DNA from 3 places in the Pseudalkalibacillus berkeleyi genome. Region 1 is predicted to be linked to each of the others. Evidence: a T-box and tRNA genes for the amino acid it is inferred to sense, from the RefSeq annotation. Region 1 holds a T-box; the other regions hold tRNA genes.
The links. The T-box of region 1 lies ahead of metG (methionine--tRNA ligase). A T-box ahead of a tRNA ligase gene usually reads a tRNA of that ligase, here a tRNA-Met.
Positions count from the first base shown of each region.

Region 2: it encodes a tRNA-Met, which carries the amino acid that the T-box ahead of metG (methionine--tRNA ligase) is inferred to sense. The anticodon was not compared.
Region 3: it encodes a tRNA-Met, which carries the amino acid that the T-box ahead of metG (methionine--tRNA ligase) is inferred to sense. The anticodon was not compared.

Region 1 is NZ_JAKIJS010000002.1:119,314-124,537, forward strand. It holds gene L2716_RS16045 (YwaF family protein) at 1-77, opposite strand, end outside; gene L2716_RS16050 (hypothetical protein) at 176-586, shown strand; gene L2716_RS16055 (LURP-one-related family protein) at 637-1,152, shown strand; gene L2716_RS16060 (pyridoxamine 5'-phosphate oxidase family protein) at 1,251-1,673, shown strand; gene L2716_RS16065 (DnaJ family domain-containing protein) at 1,794-2,165, shown strand; gene L2716_RS16070 (carbon-nitrogen hydrolase family protein) at 2,176-2,958, shown strand; gene L2716_RS16075 (hypothetical protein) at 3,030-3,275, shown strand; T-box leader at 3,359-3,636, shown strand; gene metG (methionine--tRNA ligase) at 3,687-5,224, shown strand, end outside.
Region 2 is NZ_JAKIJS010000006.1:34,375-39,598, reverse strand. It holds gene spoIIE (stage II sporulation protein E) at 1-1,932, opposite strand, end outside; tRNA gene L2716_RS17960 (tRNA-Glu) at 2,403-2,477, opposite strand; tRNA gene L2716_RS17955 (tRNA-Met) at 2,705-2,781, opposite strand; gene L2716_RS17950 (S1 domain-containing RNA-binding protein) at 3,097-3,522, opposite strand; gene L2716_RS17945 (FtsB family cell division protein) at 3,596-3,979, opposite strand; gene yabQ (spore cortex biosynthesis protein YabQ) at 3,994-4,596, opposite strand; gene yabP (sporulation protein YabP) at 4,593-4,907, opposite strand; gene L2716_RS17930 (RNA-binding S4 domain-containing protein) at 5,180-5,224, opposite strand, start outside.
Region 3 is NZ_JAKIJS010000005.1:181-5,404, reverse strand. It holds gene ilvD (dihydroxy-acid dehydratase) at 1-1,574, opposite strand, end outside; gene ilvE (branched-chain-amino-acid transaminase) at 1,592-2,494, opposite strand; tRNA gene L2716_RS17470 (tRNA-Asp) at 2,955-3,030, opposite strand; tRNA gene L2716_RS17465 (tRNA-Met) at 3,219-3,295, opposite strand; gene L2716_RS17460 (trans-sulfuration enzyme family protein) at 3,587-4,720, opposite strand.

The DNA of each region.
Region 1 (5,224 bases):
AGCGCAATCATAAAAAGATGAGACATGGAAAAGATAATGAAATTCTTTTGATGCTCTGGCTGGAATACTGAATTCATTTCGACCACTCCGATTTTAACTACCTACTAGTTTAATAGATCAAGATTCGTTATAATACTTCCATAATTTAGTATAAAACTGAATTGAGGGTGATGAGATGCTCGAATTAAGTGGGGAATATAAAGGACTCGTTATCATGCTTATATTTATTTTAATTCCAGTCTTATTTTTGAAGACGATTAATAAATATTTGAAAGCTGTGATTTATGTATACTTTACGGTTGTAACGGTTGTCTTCATACAAGGACGAGAAAAGATTCATGACAAGTATTATGATGTACCTGTTCCCGATCTCTACTGGGACAAAAACTCAAAATGGGTAGGAGATGTATCCTATTACTATTTTATACCAGTAGCAATACTTTTTTCGTACATCTTTTATAAATGGTTTCAGAGCACGAAAAGTCCATTATCGAAGGTGGTTTGGACAATCACTTTTATCATTGTTATATGTCTGTTCTTCATCTTTACATTTATTTTTAATTTTGGATACGGTTATAGACCTTAAGTGTGAAACTTTATAGGATTTAGACCGTAAGATTGGTTAGAGGTGATGGGATGAAATCGAATGCGATCTATTTTTCTGATAATTTCTTTTCCGCTGGTAAAACATCGATCTACGATGAAAACAAAGGTGAACTCGGTACGCTTGATTTGAAAAGTGCTTTTTCATCAAGCTTAAGTGTGTGGGATGCTTCAAATAATCTTGTCGTTGAGGGTCGTTTTCGCTTTTTTACAAGAAAATGGTTTGTCACAAATGCAACTGGACATGAACTGGGAACGTTGCGGCAAAAATGGTCGTTCTTTACGAAAAAATATGAGTATGAAACAAATGGTCGTGGCACATATTTGATCATTTCTGAAGGCTTTTCTAAGGAATACAGAGTTTTGAATCAAAACGAACAGATCGTTGCTCATTTTGAAAAAAAGAGTAATTTCTTTCAATCTGATGCATACAAACTGACCAATAATTCCGATGAACTGTCGAATGAAGAATTAGTTGCAATGGTTATGGGGATCACAATGATCATTAAACAAAATCATTCCGCCGCCAGTTCGCCTGCAGCGACATAGTTATTATATGAAGACGAATATTTAGATACTGTCCGTTTATTTTCAGCCTCTTATAGGTATATTACTATACAGGTTAGTTAAAAAGGAGCTGAAATTTCATGGCAGAGAAAGATCTTAAAGATAAAATTCTGAATGTGTTAGATAAAAGTAAATTCGGCACACTTGCTACAGTTAAGAACAACAAACCGCACTCACGTTATATGACCTATCATCATGACGATTTAACGCTTTATACACCAACTGATAAAGACACGCATAAAACAGAAGAAATCGAAGAAAATCCAAATGTACATATCCTACTCGGATACAATGGGGATGGCTTAAAAGATGCCTTTGTTGAAGTAGAAGGTACAGCTACTATTAAAAGTGATCAAGATCTAAAAGATAAACTTTGGTCAAAGAATATGGAGAAATGGTTTGATGGACCTAACGATCCTAATTATATTGTACTTGAAATCAAGCCGACTCTATACAGATTGATGAACAGCGATTCAAAAACACCACAAGTTTTAAAAGTATAGAATCACTAAATTTATACAGTATTAAACCACTTTCACTTGGAAGTGGTTTTCGTATTTTGTCACATTAGAGACAGTCATTTTCTGGTAAAATTATAGTAACAATTAAAATGAGGTGATGGGATGGATTTTTCTGCAGGTATGGCGGAAGAGAAAATCCGCGCAGCTTTACGTAGGGGAGAGTTTGATAACTTACCTGGAAAAGGGAAGCCGTTACCAAAAGATGATTTAGCAGGTGTGCCAGATGAACTACGCATCGGGTACAAAATCCTTAAAAATTCCGGATTTGTTCCACCAGAAGTCCAGTTGAAAAAAGACATCGTCACACTTGAAGAACTGATTGCCTATTGTAAAGATGAACACGAGCGGTCAGAGCTGAATAAAAGACTGAATGAAAAAGTCATCCGATTCAATCATTTGATGGAAAAACGTAAAATCAACCAAAGCTCAGCATTCAAATCTTATGAGAATAAAATATATCGGAAATTGTACTGAGGAGATTGAAATGATTTTAAATGTGAATATAGGGCAAATGCCAATACAATTAGACATGAAAGCGAACCTTTCTCATATCCTTAATATGATGGGACAGATTGAAGAAGGAGAGCTGCTCATTTTGCCAGAGGCGGCTTTATCAGGGTATGACCATGACCTTCGATTTCTAGACCAAATCGATGTCAATCAACTACAAGATTCACTTGATCACCTTACTGAACAAGTGAAAATGAGGAAAGTCCATCTCATATTTGGCAGTAGTTTACGTGAAAATGAAAAGTGGATTAATGCAGGTATTTATTTGTCCCCGGATGGAAATATGGAGGTTTATCGTAAAGTAAACCTAGCAACTCACGAAAGAAACGCATTCACGGCGGGCTCTCAACTGCCTATCTTTAACATGGAGACTAATCAAGGGGTAGTACGTTTTGGCATACAACTATGTAGGGAAATCCGGTTTCCTGAGCAGTGGAAGTTCCTGAGTATGGAAGGCGCACAATTCATCGCTTATCTTACAAATGTCATTTCAGTTGACAGTTTACCAGTTTGGAAAAGTCATTTGATCAGTAGGGCTGCAGAAAACCAACGATTCATCCTAGGCTCTAACGTTGCTGACCTTAATCAAGGCTGTCCTTCTATAGTGGTCTCTCCAAAAGGAGATGTATTAGAAGAAATAATTTCTGATAAGGTCGCATTGAAACGCGTACAAATTGATTTGTCATCGGTATCCAATTGGTATTTAGACCAGAGTAGGACGGATGTTGTCAAAATTAAGAGCGATATTACAAGATAAATAAAGGGATTTCGACATGAATAGGGAATAGTAGTATTAGCTTGCAAATCCTTTGTTAGGTGGTGACGAGAATGAGGCTTGTCAAACACTTAAATGATTTTCAACACATCAAGCGACAAGGAACTGGGTACTTCATTGTATTGGGACATAATCACAATAAAATTCACTCTGTCCAGTGTGCTTGGATTAAAGAAGAAAGCTTTATGCAGAAAGTCATCACGAACAACGGAAAGAATAGCAGCTACTATTGGGTCCAATTTTGGAATTCTACACAATCAACATTTAATGAAAAACCATGTCAAAAATGTATGTCCTAACAAATCACCTCCTATTATGGGAGGTTTTTTATTTAGTATGTTTACATTTGTTCCAAAATCTGTAATACTATCATAAATCATATAACCAAGTAATGATGAGGAAAGTAGATCTATAAGACATTCTACTAGAGAGCTTCGATATGCTGAAAAGAAGCGGATATCTTTGGATTGAAAATGGCCTCTGAACTTCACTTTGAACGTGTTTATTGGCACTAGTAAGGTGTGACGGGAGTTGGCATCCGTTAAAAATGTCAGAGTATAAGAGTGTGATTATCATTCACTCCGTACTTCATGAGGCTGACCGTGTGAACGTTCAGTAAAGTAAGGTGGTACCACGAGATAACCAATCCTCGTCCTTAGACAATTGTCTTAGGGCGGGGATTTTTTTATTTTACAAAAGGAGGCATTCACATGAGTGTTTTTATCGGAGGTGCATGGCCTTATGCGAACGGGTCATTGCATTTAGGTCATTTAGCTAGTTTATTGCCAGGAGATATATTGGCGAGGTATTACCGGCTTAAAGGTGAGGATGTGCTATATGTTTCAGGGAGTGATTGCAACGGTACTCCGATTGCCTTAAGAGCAAAAAATGAAGGTGTAGAAGCAAAGGTCATTACCGACAGATATCACACAGAATTCAAGGAGAGCTTTGACAGGCTAGGATTCACTTATGATCAGTATGTTCGAACGGATCATCCAGACCACCATAAAGAAGTGCAACATATTTTCAAATTACTAGTAGGTAATGGGCATTGTTACAAGAAGAAAATTAAACAAAGCTATTGTTCGACAGATGAACAATTCCTACCAGATCGTTATGTAGAAGGGGTATGCCCTGTCTGTGGAAGTCATTCAAGAGGCGATCAATGTGAAAACTGTTCAACAATCCTAGATCCAGTTGATCTAATTGATCCTATTTGCAAACTATGTGGAAACACGCCAGTGATCAAGGAAACAGAGCATTACTACTTCAACTTGAAAAACTTCCAATCAGGACTGAATGAATACTTAGCAGAAGCTGATCATGCTGGAAAGTGGCGGACGAATGCAATTCAAATGACTAAGCGCTATTTAACAGAAGGTCTGAGGGATCGTGCAGCGACTAGAGATATAGAATTAGGCGTACCAGTGCCAATGGAAGGATTTGAAGGTAAAAAAATATACGTTTGGATTGAAGCGGTAAGTGGATATTTAACTGCTAGTATGAAATGGGCAGAGGAACATGAAAAAGATTGGCGAGATTACTGGAATGACTCCACAAAATCTTATTATGTTCACGGGAAAGACAACATCCCTTTTCATTCGATTATTTGGCCAGCGATATTAAAAGGTGTCGGAGGTCTTAAATTACCGGATCATATCATATCTAGTGAGTATTTAACTGTTGAGAAAAAGAAGCTTTCAACGAGTCGAAACTGGGCCGTATGGGTACCCGATCTATTAGAAAATTATCATCCAGATTCTATTCGATATTACCTAGCCATTAATGGGCCCGAACAACGTGACGCAGATTTTTCTTGGCGAGAATTTATATATAGCCACAATAGTGAGCTGTTAGGGGCGTATGGTAACTTTGTGAACCGGACGCTGAAATTTGTAGAGAAATCATACGGTAGTTGCATCCCTGAAGCTAAACCTGATGAATTTGCGATACAAAAAGTGAAAGACACATATACAGTAGCTGGAAAAGCAATTGAAAAAGGAGAGTTCAAGTATGCGCTTGAGGCGATTTTCGATTTGGTCCGTTCGAGCAATAAGTATTTTGACGAACGGCAGCCATGGAAACAGGTGAATGAAGCACCGGATCAATGTGCTATTACACTCAATACGTGTACACAAATTATCGCCAATCTCGGAAACTTATTGTCACCCTTTCTGCCATTTTCCGCAGAAAAAATCCAGGAGCAGCTCGCATTCAAACCAAATTGGTCATTTATTGAGTTAGAACC
Region 2 (5,224 bases), on a different contig from region 1:
GCTCTCGAGATGAGCACGTTCCCCGTTCCCCATACCATCGCTAATCGCAACAGCGTACTTTCCAACTCCAAGCTCGATTGTCGAATGACTATCCCCAGACACCCAAGCGCCCCCTTTAGCTGCACTTGCGACACCTGTCTCAATCACAAAGTTTTGTGATGAACGGAAAACGACGTGGCAGTAACCGTTTGGATAAGCTGCGCATTCTTCATTTTTCACGACAATTGCTTCATCCAATATGTCTGATAATAATGGAGCAATTACCTTTTCGGCTTCTCCTCGTCCATTGCAGTATGGAATACTCATCTCGATGTCAATGCTACCCTTGTCTAGGTTATATATTTCAATGTTTCCAACCTCAAGTCCAATATCATCTAAAGCTAATTTCACTTGTTCTTCTTGTATTTGATGATTTTCTCTCTCACGTTGAATTTCTTTTGCGAAATTATCCATAACTTGCGATACACCATGGAGTTGTTCTGCAACAAGCCTTCTACTTTCCTTCACTTGCTGTTTCAGTTTGATGTTCGCATGATATTGACCGAGCTCATATTGGATCGTATCAATGACTTTCTTTGACCGCACGCAGTGTCGCTCCCAATCCTTTTGTAACCCTCGATCTTTCAATGTTCCATTCGGTGTCGTTTCGGTCATAATATTTGCCATGTAACCATACGTCTCTTCAAAGTTATTCACCCAACAATGTCGTTTCTTGAAGCAGTTTTGACATGTTTTTTCAGTGATATTACTCAAAAACATATCTAACTCTCGTTTCCCTTCTTCCTCCAACATCGTTGTAGCACTCGTATTTAAGAAACTATTCGATAAGGTTTGGAACAAATGAGAGAATTGCTCTACGCGGTTTGCTGTAACGTCCCTCACCTTGCGTAAATACTGTTGTTGTTCTTGGTTATATTCTTTCGTCCCGGGTATGTAGCGAGAGATTTTTGAAATAGCTTTGTTCGGCGTTAGAAGAAAGAGACCGACCGCTACGCAGGATTCGAGAAAACTATTGAAAAGCATGCCTGATTCATTGCCATAGAGTCCAATTAACATCGTTCCTATAAAGAGACCGACACCAACCCCCAATTTCTTCCCTTCTTTTAGGAGACCACCTAACAACCCCGAAAATGCGAGTAAACTCATTTGATAGAGACTCGCAATATTAGCAAGACCTAATATAAGACCTGTTACTACCCCTACTGTTGCGCCAATCGCAGTTCCACCGACAATAGCGAAGATTAACACGAGATAGCGTGACAAAATATGTTCAAGTGATAAATCGTATACTTGCCAACCGATCGTGCCTGTCATAACCGATGCGAGCAGGATAATAAAACATACAATCTCTTCATTTTTTAAGGAGTGTTGAATTTTCTTTATAGAAAGGAGAGGGATGCTTTGTAAGAAGATCAGCGTGAGTATACCGCTTAATCCCGCTTCTATTGCAACCATTAACATTGTCCCTGTAGTAATTGACTCTGAGGCAAAAGTTAGCAAACTCATCCGAGTTATGAAGCTTGCCGCTACAACCGTATACGGTAGGATTTTGAAACTTTGTTTTACTAGATTAGTAGTAATGGCATTTATAACGAAGAAGACGGCTAGGCCAACGGAGATGAACAACCCGGTTTTATCAAAGGTTGTTAATGCACCTGCTAACAATGCGATCGCTGCCACTCCTGCTCGCTCACGCTTTAATAATAAGACTGCACCAAAGAATGGAATGGCAAATGGAGATAATTCGGTAAGTATAAAGGCTCGTCCAAGTAAGAAGCCTGTACAAAATAACACTAAACTCCAATGCATGAGAACGCGCTGGACTCTCATGATTGCTTCTCTTGTATGCATGGAAATATTGTTTTTCAACCTTTCAACAAGAACAAACTTTCTCAGTATTTGGTTGCTATGGGCTCCAACCTTTTGCATCATTCCCCGCACCACCCGTTAATAGATTTGTGTTGTCTATTTAACCACATACCATTTTCATATTTTGTCAAAAGGTAAGGCGGAGGGAAAAAAACTTCTCGACGCGTTACGATGCCGAGCGTCAATATGATTCAATTTTTTAAATATCAAATAGGGATAGATACTTTGCCCTTATCCTTAGGGACGTCTATACGCACCCATTATTTGTAAGAGGTGAATTAGAAATGAGAATTATGGCGAAGGGACTACAGGATGGAAGAAAGTTTATATGATTCTACATAAATGGAGTCATATGTCGATGGGTTGACGCCTGCTCTGTAATATTTTCACCACTTATTTTGAGCATCACTAGAATATATGTTGGGATTAGGCATTTTGTATCTTCTTTCTATTAAAAACAAGAAGACTCTCAACCATTTTTCAGCACAAAAAAACTGTCCCTTACATGAAGGACAGTTACTCATTATATGTATTGGTGACCCCTACGGGATTCGAACCCGTGTTACCGCCGTGAAAGGGCGGTGTCTTAACCACTTGACCAAGGGGCCTAATTTATATTTATGATATAAGTAGAAATTCGACGTTTATCATTCGTTGCTCTTTTTAAAATCTTAAATTATAAGTTAAAAAGTAGACGAATCAGAAACTAGAAGTTCAAGGCACGATAAATTTGAGGATCGGAATGTATGTCGTTTATACATGAGAACCGGAAAATCAGAGTAACGTAGAAATTCGACGTTTATCATTCGTTGCTCTTTTTAAAATCCTATAAAAATGGTAGCGGCGGAGGGGATCGAACCCCCGACCTCACGGGTATGAACCGTACGCTCTAGCCAGCTGAGCTACACCGCCATAAACAATATGTTTTAAAGACACAACAAGAATAATACAAGATAATCAAAACCTAGTCAATAGTTTTTTTGGATTTGTTGGTGGCAAATAAAGAAAACTTGGCAAAGCCAAGCCTTGGCGTAGGGTGAGCCTTAGTTGCGCTTATACTTAATACAGGAATTTTCAATTACGTCGAGTAAATCTGAATCTGAAAAATTATATACCTTCTTAACGCATAAAAAAAGACTAACATCGCTGTCAGTCCTTCTTCTATTTTTGCTTGCATATTCCGATTAGAGCTGATTTTACTACAATCGGTAAGCAGCAGATGATGAATTACCCTCGGCGTGCACCGCGTCCTCCACGTTTTGATTCGGTTTGCCTTTTTATAGTGGATAAGCGATCTTCACTATCCTTCAAGAAACGATTCAACTTATCTTCAAATGAAACGACTTCATTTTGCTGTCTTCTAGGTTTGCCTCCCTTTCCACGAGGGCGGTCTGGCCTGCGATTCTGTCTTGGTGGTTGGTCTTTCGCTTTCTTGATTGAAAGTCCAATTTTGCCATCATTATCAACATTGATGACCTTTACCTCAACTTCATCTCCGACAGTTAGGTGTTCGTTAATGTCCTTGACATAATTATCGGCAACCTCACTAATGTGGACTAAACCGGTGATACCATCTGGCAGCTCGACAAATGCTCCAAAATGGGTAATGCCTGTTACTTTTCCCTTCAATTTGCTGCCTACTTCAATTGTCATTGTAAAAATTGCTCCTCCTTAAAAAGATGAATAAATCAAATTTACTTTATTATACATGCCCCAAAATATATGGTCAACGAGACTCCTCTTTCTTTTTAGGAAGTTTGAAGATCGTTTCCCCAGGTTTGGACATATTATAATCTCTTCTTGCTACCTCACCAATATAATCTGGGTCTTGTAGTTTATTCACTTCTTCGCTTAGTTGTGATTTTTCTTGTTTAACTTCTTCTAGACGCTTTTCTACTTTTTGTCGTTCTTCCTTCTTTTCTGCAATGACAGTAGATTGTGAGGTAAGTGTGGAAATCATGACGGTAAACATGATGACAACCAGTACACCGAAAACCACTAAACGCCTGTAAAGCCCTTTCTTTCTACGATGTGCACGTTCCTGTTTTTTTCGTTCCTGATTCATGATGTTTTCGTTTAACGCTGTTACCTTGTCATTTCGTTGGACCATCTTGAGCCCCCTTTTTACCTTTTGAATTTCCCTATCCAGTCTTTCACTTTATTCGTTGGCTTCTTCCATATTCCTGCTTTTCCCTTTAGTTTTGTTAGCATTTTCGCTTGAATCCTTTTCAAAACTTTTTGAAGAAGGAAAACACCGATGATTTTAAAGGGGAAGAGAAGAATACCTAAAATGAATAGAAGGACAGATGATAGCAGTCTACCTATCATTTTACTCAAGGTAAGAAGGAGATTCAATATGACTTTTATGGGATGGATGACAAAAGTGGAAACTAATTTCTTAATCATTCTTGTCACCCCTACGAAAAATGTAATCAAGTACTCCAATAATTTTTTGTAGCCTCTTTGCAATAAACTTTGATAACAGGCAAATCCACAAAGTAATGCTAGAAAAATAATGACGCGTACTTCACCGTGATTCACTTGTAGTAATACATAGAAAATGAGAAGAGCTTGTAAGACCCAGAAGACGATATCATTTACAAACCTTAACCAGTTCCACTTCTTGTCCCTAGGCTGGAATCTGTGATACGTGTCAAGGGCTGCTCCAATCCAAATCCCACTTCCGATCATCGCCAGGATCGTATAGAATTGGACGGTCAAGCTCATTTGAACAGCTTGCTAAAAAAACCTTTAGCTTTTTCCCCTTGTTGCTGATCTAAATAAACAAGGTCGTACACCTTTCCCTCAATTGAAACTAATCCTTGTTCTAGGTTTAGGTTCTTCATCTTTAAGTTGTAGCCTCTAACTGCGAGGAATCCCATTGAGGTTTCCAGCAAAAATTCCTCATTATCAAAGCTTTCTACTTGCTTCACACCTGTTATATCAAGTGCTTTCCTACCTCTCATCTTGACATCATGATCCGGTGCTGTTTCAGGTTTATTGTAATTGGAACCATTATAATCGTAGTACGAATCCATGTGCTCCCCTCCAAACATAGTTTGTACAAATGTATGAGCACACAGGATTAAATAGAACAAGCTTTAATTGTCGGTATCCAATGACATCCGAGCTACCTTGGCGATTCCTCTTTTCTAACAAACCAAAAAAGATTGACCTCCAGCTGTTCGGTCGCCACTACCACACCATTTTTGCAAAATGATAAAGTAATGAAGACCGACATTTCTGTAAGTCAATCTTTCTTTTAAATTAACCCCGTTTTATTCGAGAATGTCTTACTCGCTCCACGCAGTTACTCGTTAACACGTTCCTCACTAACGAGTGAATACATAGATGC
Region 3 (5,224 bases), on a different contig from region 1:
AACTTTTGTCTCCGCTCGGTTAATTCTTCTTCTGAAACCATCAGGTTAATCGTTCTATTTTCTAGGTCAATAAAAATTGAATCTCCATTTTCAACTAAAGCGATCGGTCCACCTTCAGCTGCTTCTGGTGAAATGTGTCCGACGGATATTCCTCGTGATGCCCCCGAAAAACGTCCATCCGTAATGAGGGCGACGTCTTTATCTAATCCACGACCTGCAATCGCTGCGGTTGGCGCGAGCATTTCTGGCATCCCAGGTCCACCTTTCGGGCCTTCATATCGGATGACAACGACATCTCCTTTTTGTACAGTGCCATCATCAATACCTTGTTGGGCTTCATCCTGGGTGTCAAAGCATATCGCTCTTCCCATGAACGTTTTGATCGAAGGATCCACTGCACCAACTTTAATGACACCGCCGTCCGGTGCGATGTTGCCATTCAACACCGATAATCCACCAACCTTACTATACGGATTGTCCTTCTTCCGGATCACTTGTTCATTTTTAATTGGATAGTCCTTTACCCGATCAGCCAGGGACGTCCCTGAGACGGTGATCCGATCTTTGTTAATCAATCCATCAATTTGACAAAGCTCATTGATAATTGCACTAATGCCACCAGCTTTCTCAACATCATCCATCGTGTAATCTGACGCTGGACTAATTTTAGCTAAGTAAGGCGTCCTTTCAGCAATTTCATTGATTCGGTTAAAATCGTAGTCAATCTCTGCCTCGTTCGCAATTGCAAGCGTATGAAGAACAGTGTTCGTTGAGCCACCCATCGCCATATCTAGAGCAAATGCATCATCAATGGCATCCTTCGTCACGATGTCCCTTGGCTTGATATCCTTCTTAATCATATCGACGAGGTTGTGTGCAGCTTGTCGAATCAGCTCATGACGCTTTTGGGAAGTCGCGACAATCGTTCCGTTACCTGGTAAAGCTAGTCCAACCATTTCCATAAGCGAATTCATCGAATTTGCTGTAAACATACCAGAGCATGAACCACATGTTGGACAAGCATTTTGCTCGATATCAAGAAGTTCCTCTGAGCTCATCGTTCCTGATTGGTGTTTGCCTACACCCTCAAATACGGATACGAGTGATAAAGGTGCACCGTCTTTTGATTTACCGCCTTCCATAGGACCACCGGAAACAAATACACTCGGGACATTCGTTCTTGCTGCTGCCATTAGCATACCTGGTGTGATTTTGTCACAATTCGGTATGAAGAAGACCCCATCAAACCAGTGTGCATTGATGACCGTTTCTGCTGCATCCGCAATGACTTCCCTGCTGGGTAGAGAGTACCTCATGCCGATGTGACCCATGGCAATGCCATCATCGACACCGATCGTGTTGAACTCAAATGGAATGCCACCAGCTTCTCGAATCGCTTCTTTTACAACTTCTGCAAACTTATTTAAGTGCATATGACCCGGAATAATATCGATATATGAGTTACATACACCGATAAATGGCTTTTCAATATCTTTCGTCTTTACACCCGTCGCTCGCAGTAAACTCCGATGGGGTGCACGGTCAATTCCTACTTTGATCATGTCACTACGCATCTCATCACCCCAACTATTTACCCTGCTTGAACTTCTTTTCGAGTATAGATTTTGTGTCCATCTTCCGTTACCGTTTGTCTGAATGATTCTAATAGCTGCTTCGTAATTTTTCCTGGACTGCCATCACCGATTTGACGACCATCCACTTTCACGACACCAATGACTTCAGCGGCCGTTCCTGTTAAGAAAACTTCATCTGCCGTAAAAACATCATGTCTTGTAAATACTTCTTCACGCATTTCAAAGCCTCGTAACTGTGCAATTTCCATAATTGCATTCCGAGTAACACCTTCAAGTGCCCCAACATATCCTGGTGGAGTTTTAATGACGCCACCTTTGATAATAAACACGTTGTCAGCAGATCCTTCCGCCACATAGCCTTGGTCATTTAGCATCAACGCTTCACTAACGCCCGCTAAGTTGGCTTCAATTTTCACTAAAATATTATTCAAGTAGTTCAATGATTTCACTTTCGGAGATAATACATCCGCTCTGTTCCTTCGACTTGCGACCGTTGCAATTTCCACACCCGTTTCATAAAGCTGTTCAGGAAACAGTGCGAGTTGTTCTGCAATCACGATGACTTGGGGTTCTTTACAATGAGTTGGATCTAATCCAAGGTTTCCAACGCCTCTCGATACGACGACACGGACGTAAGCATCATCAAGTTCATTCCGCCTCAAAGTTTCAGCAACAATTTCCGTTAGTTCATCTTTACTATACGGAATCTCTAGCATGATTGATTTCGCAGAATCGTATAAGCGATCAACATGTTCTTGCAAGCGGAATACATTGCCGTCATACATTCTAATCCCTTCGAACACCCCATCTCCGTATAGAAATCCATGATCATACACAGATACAACCGCCTCATTTTTATTTACATAGCGGCCGTTAAGGTAAATCCATTGTTCGCTCATGTCGATCGCTCCCTTCATCAAGAAATAATGGTCTATAATTGGTCAATGACAGGTGTTTAAAACCGTCAAATTTTTAAGTTGCGGACTATGTTACTCCCGTTTTTTGAAACAGTCAACCTTATTTTTTGACAATTTTGACTTCTCTGTTTATTCGTAAACGCTTACATGATATTGCCTACAATGTTTTAACCCTATTAAAATTTTTTTGAAAGTCCTGTTTTAGGTGCAAAATGAGATGAAATGACAAAAGGAAAATGACTAGCATGGAGGAATTGGAGTGATCGCTTTTTATGATTCATTTGGAGGAGATCATAGATAGAAAAAAAGACCCAAATGAAGGGTCTTTTCGATATATTTTGACATTATGTAAAACTGGGTGAAGGTGAGCCTTACCGTCGAATAAGCATGCAATTAACCTTTTTAAACACAAAAAAACACGAAACCTATGTTTCATGTAAAATGGCGGACCCGACCGGATTCGAACCGGCGATCTCCTGCGTGACAGGCAGGCATGTTAACCCCTACACCACGGGTCCAAAGTATGTATTATGTAAGTTTAATCGACGTAGTAAGTTTTAAATTGGTTGCACCCCTTCGGGTACTCCAGATGTTCATTGAGCAAGCTGTCATTTCAACGTCGTGCAATGAACTTAAATTGGTTGCACCTAAAGGTACTACAGTCTAAAACTAGCTACGATGTAAGTCGACGTAGTAAGTTTTAAATTGGTTGCGGGGATAGGATTTGAACCTATGACCTTCGGGTTATGAGCCCGACGAGCTACCAGACTGCTCCACCCCGCGCCGATAATAAAGTGTACGGATGATGTTTATTCCGTTTGTCGTCCTTTCCTCTACTAGTTCATGCTATCGAAGCTAGTTGCGTCAGGACAAGTCGACGTGATTTCACTAGAAGCTTATGCTCCTTGCTCCACCCCGCGCCGATAATAATTGGACGTTGTTGCTGTCCGTTATGTTTTGTCCTGTTTCAATCGGACAATTACTAATATACCATGTTGATATAGGACATGCAAGTGTTTTCTTATATTCTTTTTCTAATACAGGAAAGTGCTACCAAAATGGCAGCACTCTGCTCTATGATAATGCTACTTGAAACGCTTCTTCTATATCTTTATAATCCTCAATTCCTACTGAAATTCGGATTAAACTCTTCGTAATCCCCATCCGTTCTTGTTCAGATTTGGGTAACGCACGATGAGATGTACCAATAGGATAAGAAATTGTCGTCTCGACACCAGCTAGTGTTGGAACCACACCGATCCAATCTAACTTCTCGCTAAAAGTATTTGGATTAATGTCTTCACCTAACAGAATGGATACAATTGCACCATTCCCTTTTTCTGAAGCGTGCTCAGGATAATACACTTTTTTGATTCCCTCATGCTCTGATAAATAGCTAGCCAACCTCTGAGCATTTTGAATATGTTTTTCCATCCGTACACTCAAAGTTTTCAGTCCTCTACACGTTAACCAAGCTTCAAATGGGCTCAAGTTGCTGCCTAAATTCATGACCTTCTTCTTCGCTTTTTCGATCAAGACTTGATCACCAACAATAACCCCTGCTGTGATATCCGAGTGTCCGCCTATATACTTTGTCGCACTATGCGCCACAATATTGATTCCATCTAAATATGGCTGCATGAGATACGGTGTTGCAAATGTATTATCAATCATCGTCTTAATATTATATTCTTTACCTAACGCCACAATCGTAGATAAGTTTTCCACTCGTAAAAAAGGATTTGTTATTGATTCAGAATACAGCAAGACTGTATTGTCTTTTATTGCAGAACGAATACTGTCTTTTGATTCAAAAGAGACAAACGAAACTTCGATTCCAAAGGTAGGTAATTCTTTAGCGAGTAATTGATATGTACCACCGTAAAGGTCTTCGCATGCCACTATGTGATCTCCATGCTCAGCGACTGCAAGAATGCCTGCTAAAATTGCCGAAATCCCTGACGACGTCGCAACACCCTTAGGAGCACCTTCCAGTTGAGCTACACCTGTTCCGAGATCGTCCGTATTTGGATTACTAACCCTTGAATACATATGAGGGGACTTTCCTTCAAAATAACCCTCTAATTCATCTAAATTAGAAAATTTAAACGCTGAAGTTTGATAGATTGGCTGTGCCTTACTAGTCGATTCTGACTTAAGCTTTTTGTTAAAATGAACTGCTTTCGAATCAAAACGAAACTTTTCCAATGATATCCCCTCCATTTTGATTAAATATAACATGAATAAAAAACCAAGCAAAAACAAACACTCAGCTTCGATGTTGAAGTTGATGTTTAAAAATCATAAAGACGATTTTTGGTTCAAAAATCTTCCTTTTTAGAATTTTACTAACTAAAAAGTAGTCGAAAACTTTCTTATGAGTGCTCCGTATGAGTGCTCCGTAGAATGATTTTCTCTCTACCGAGCACTCATTGCGCAACCTATTTCATATATAGATGATTTTTGTGCCAAAAATCTTTCCTAATACGAGTGTTTCATACAACTTCGTCCATACTTGTGGAACTTTTGCTCTCTCTTAGGGAACTTACACTCTCGCTTGAGGAACTTTCGCTCCTACTTGTGGAACATTTGCTCCCACTTGGGGAATTTGGTGAATTTTTACTACATGCTTTGTTGTTTTAAGTCCTTACGGACTTTAATTCCTTTCAAACACAAAAAAGAGCAGTCTTTCGACTACTCTCGATAGTGCCC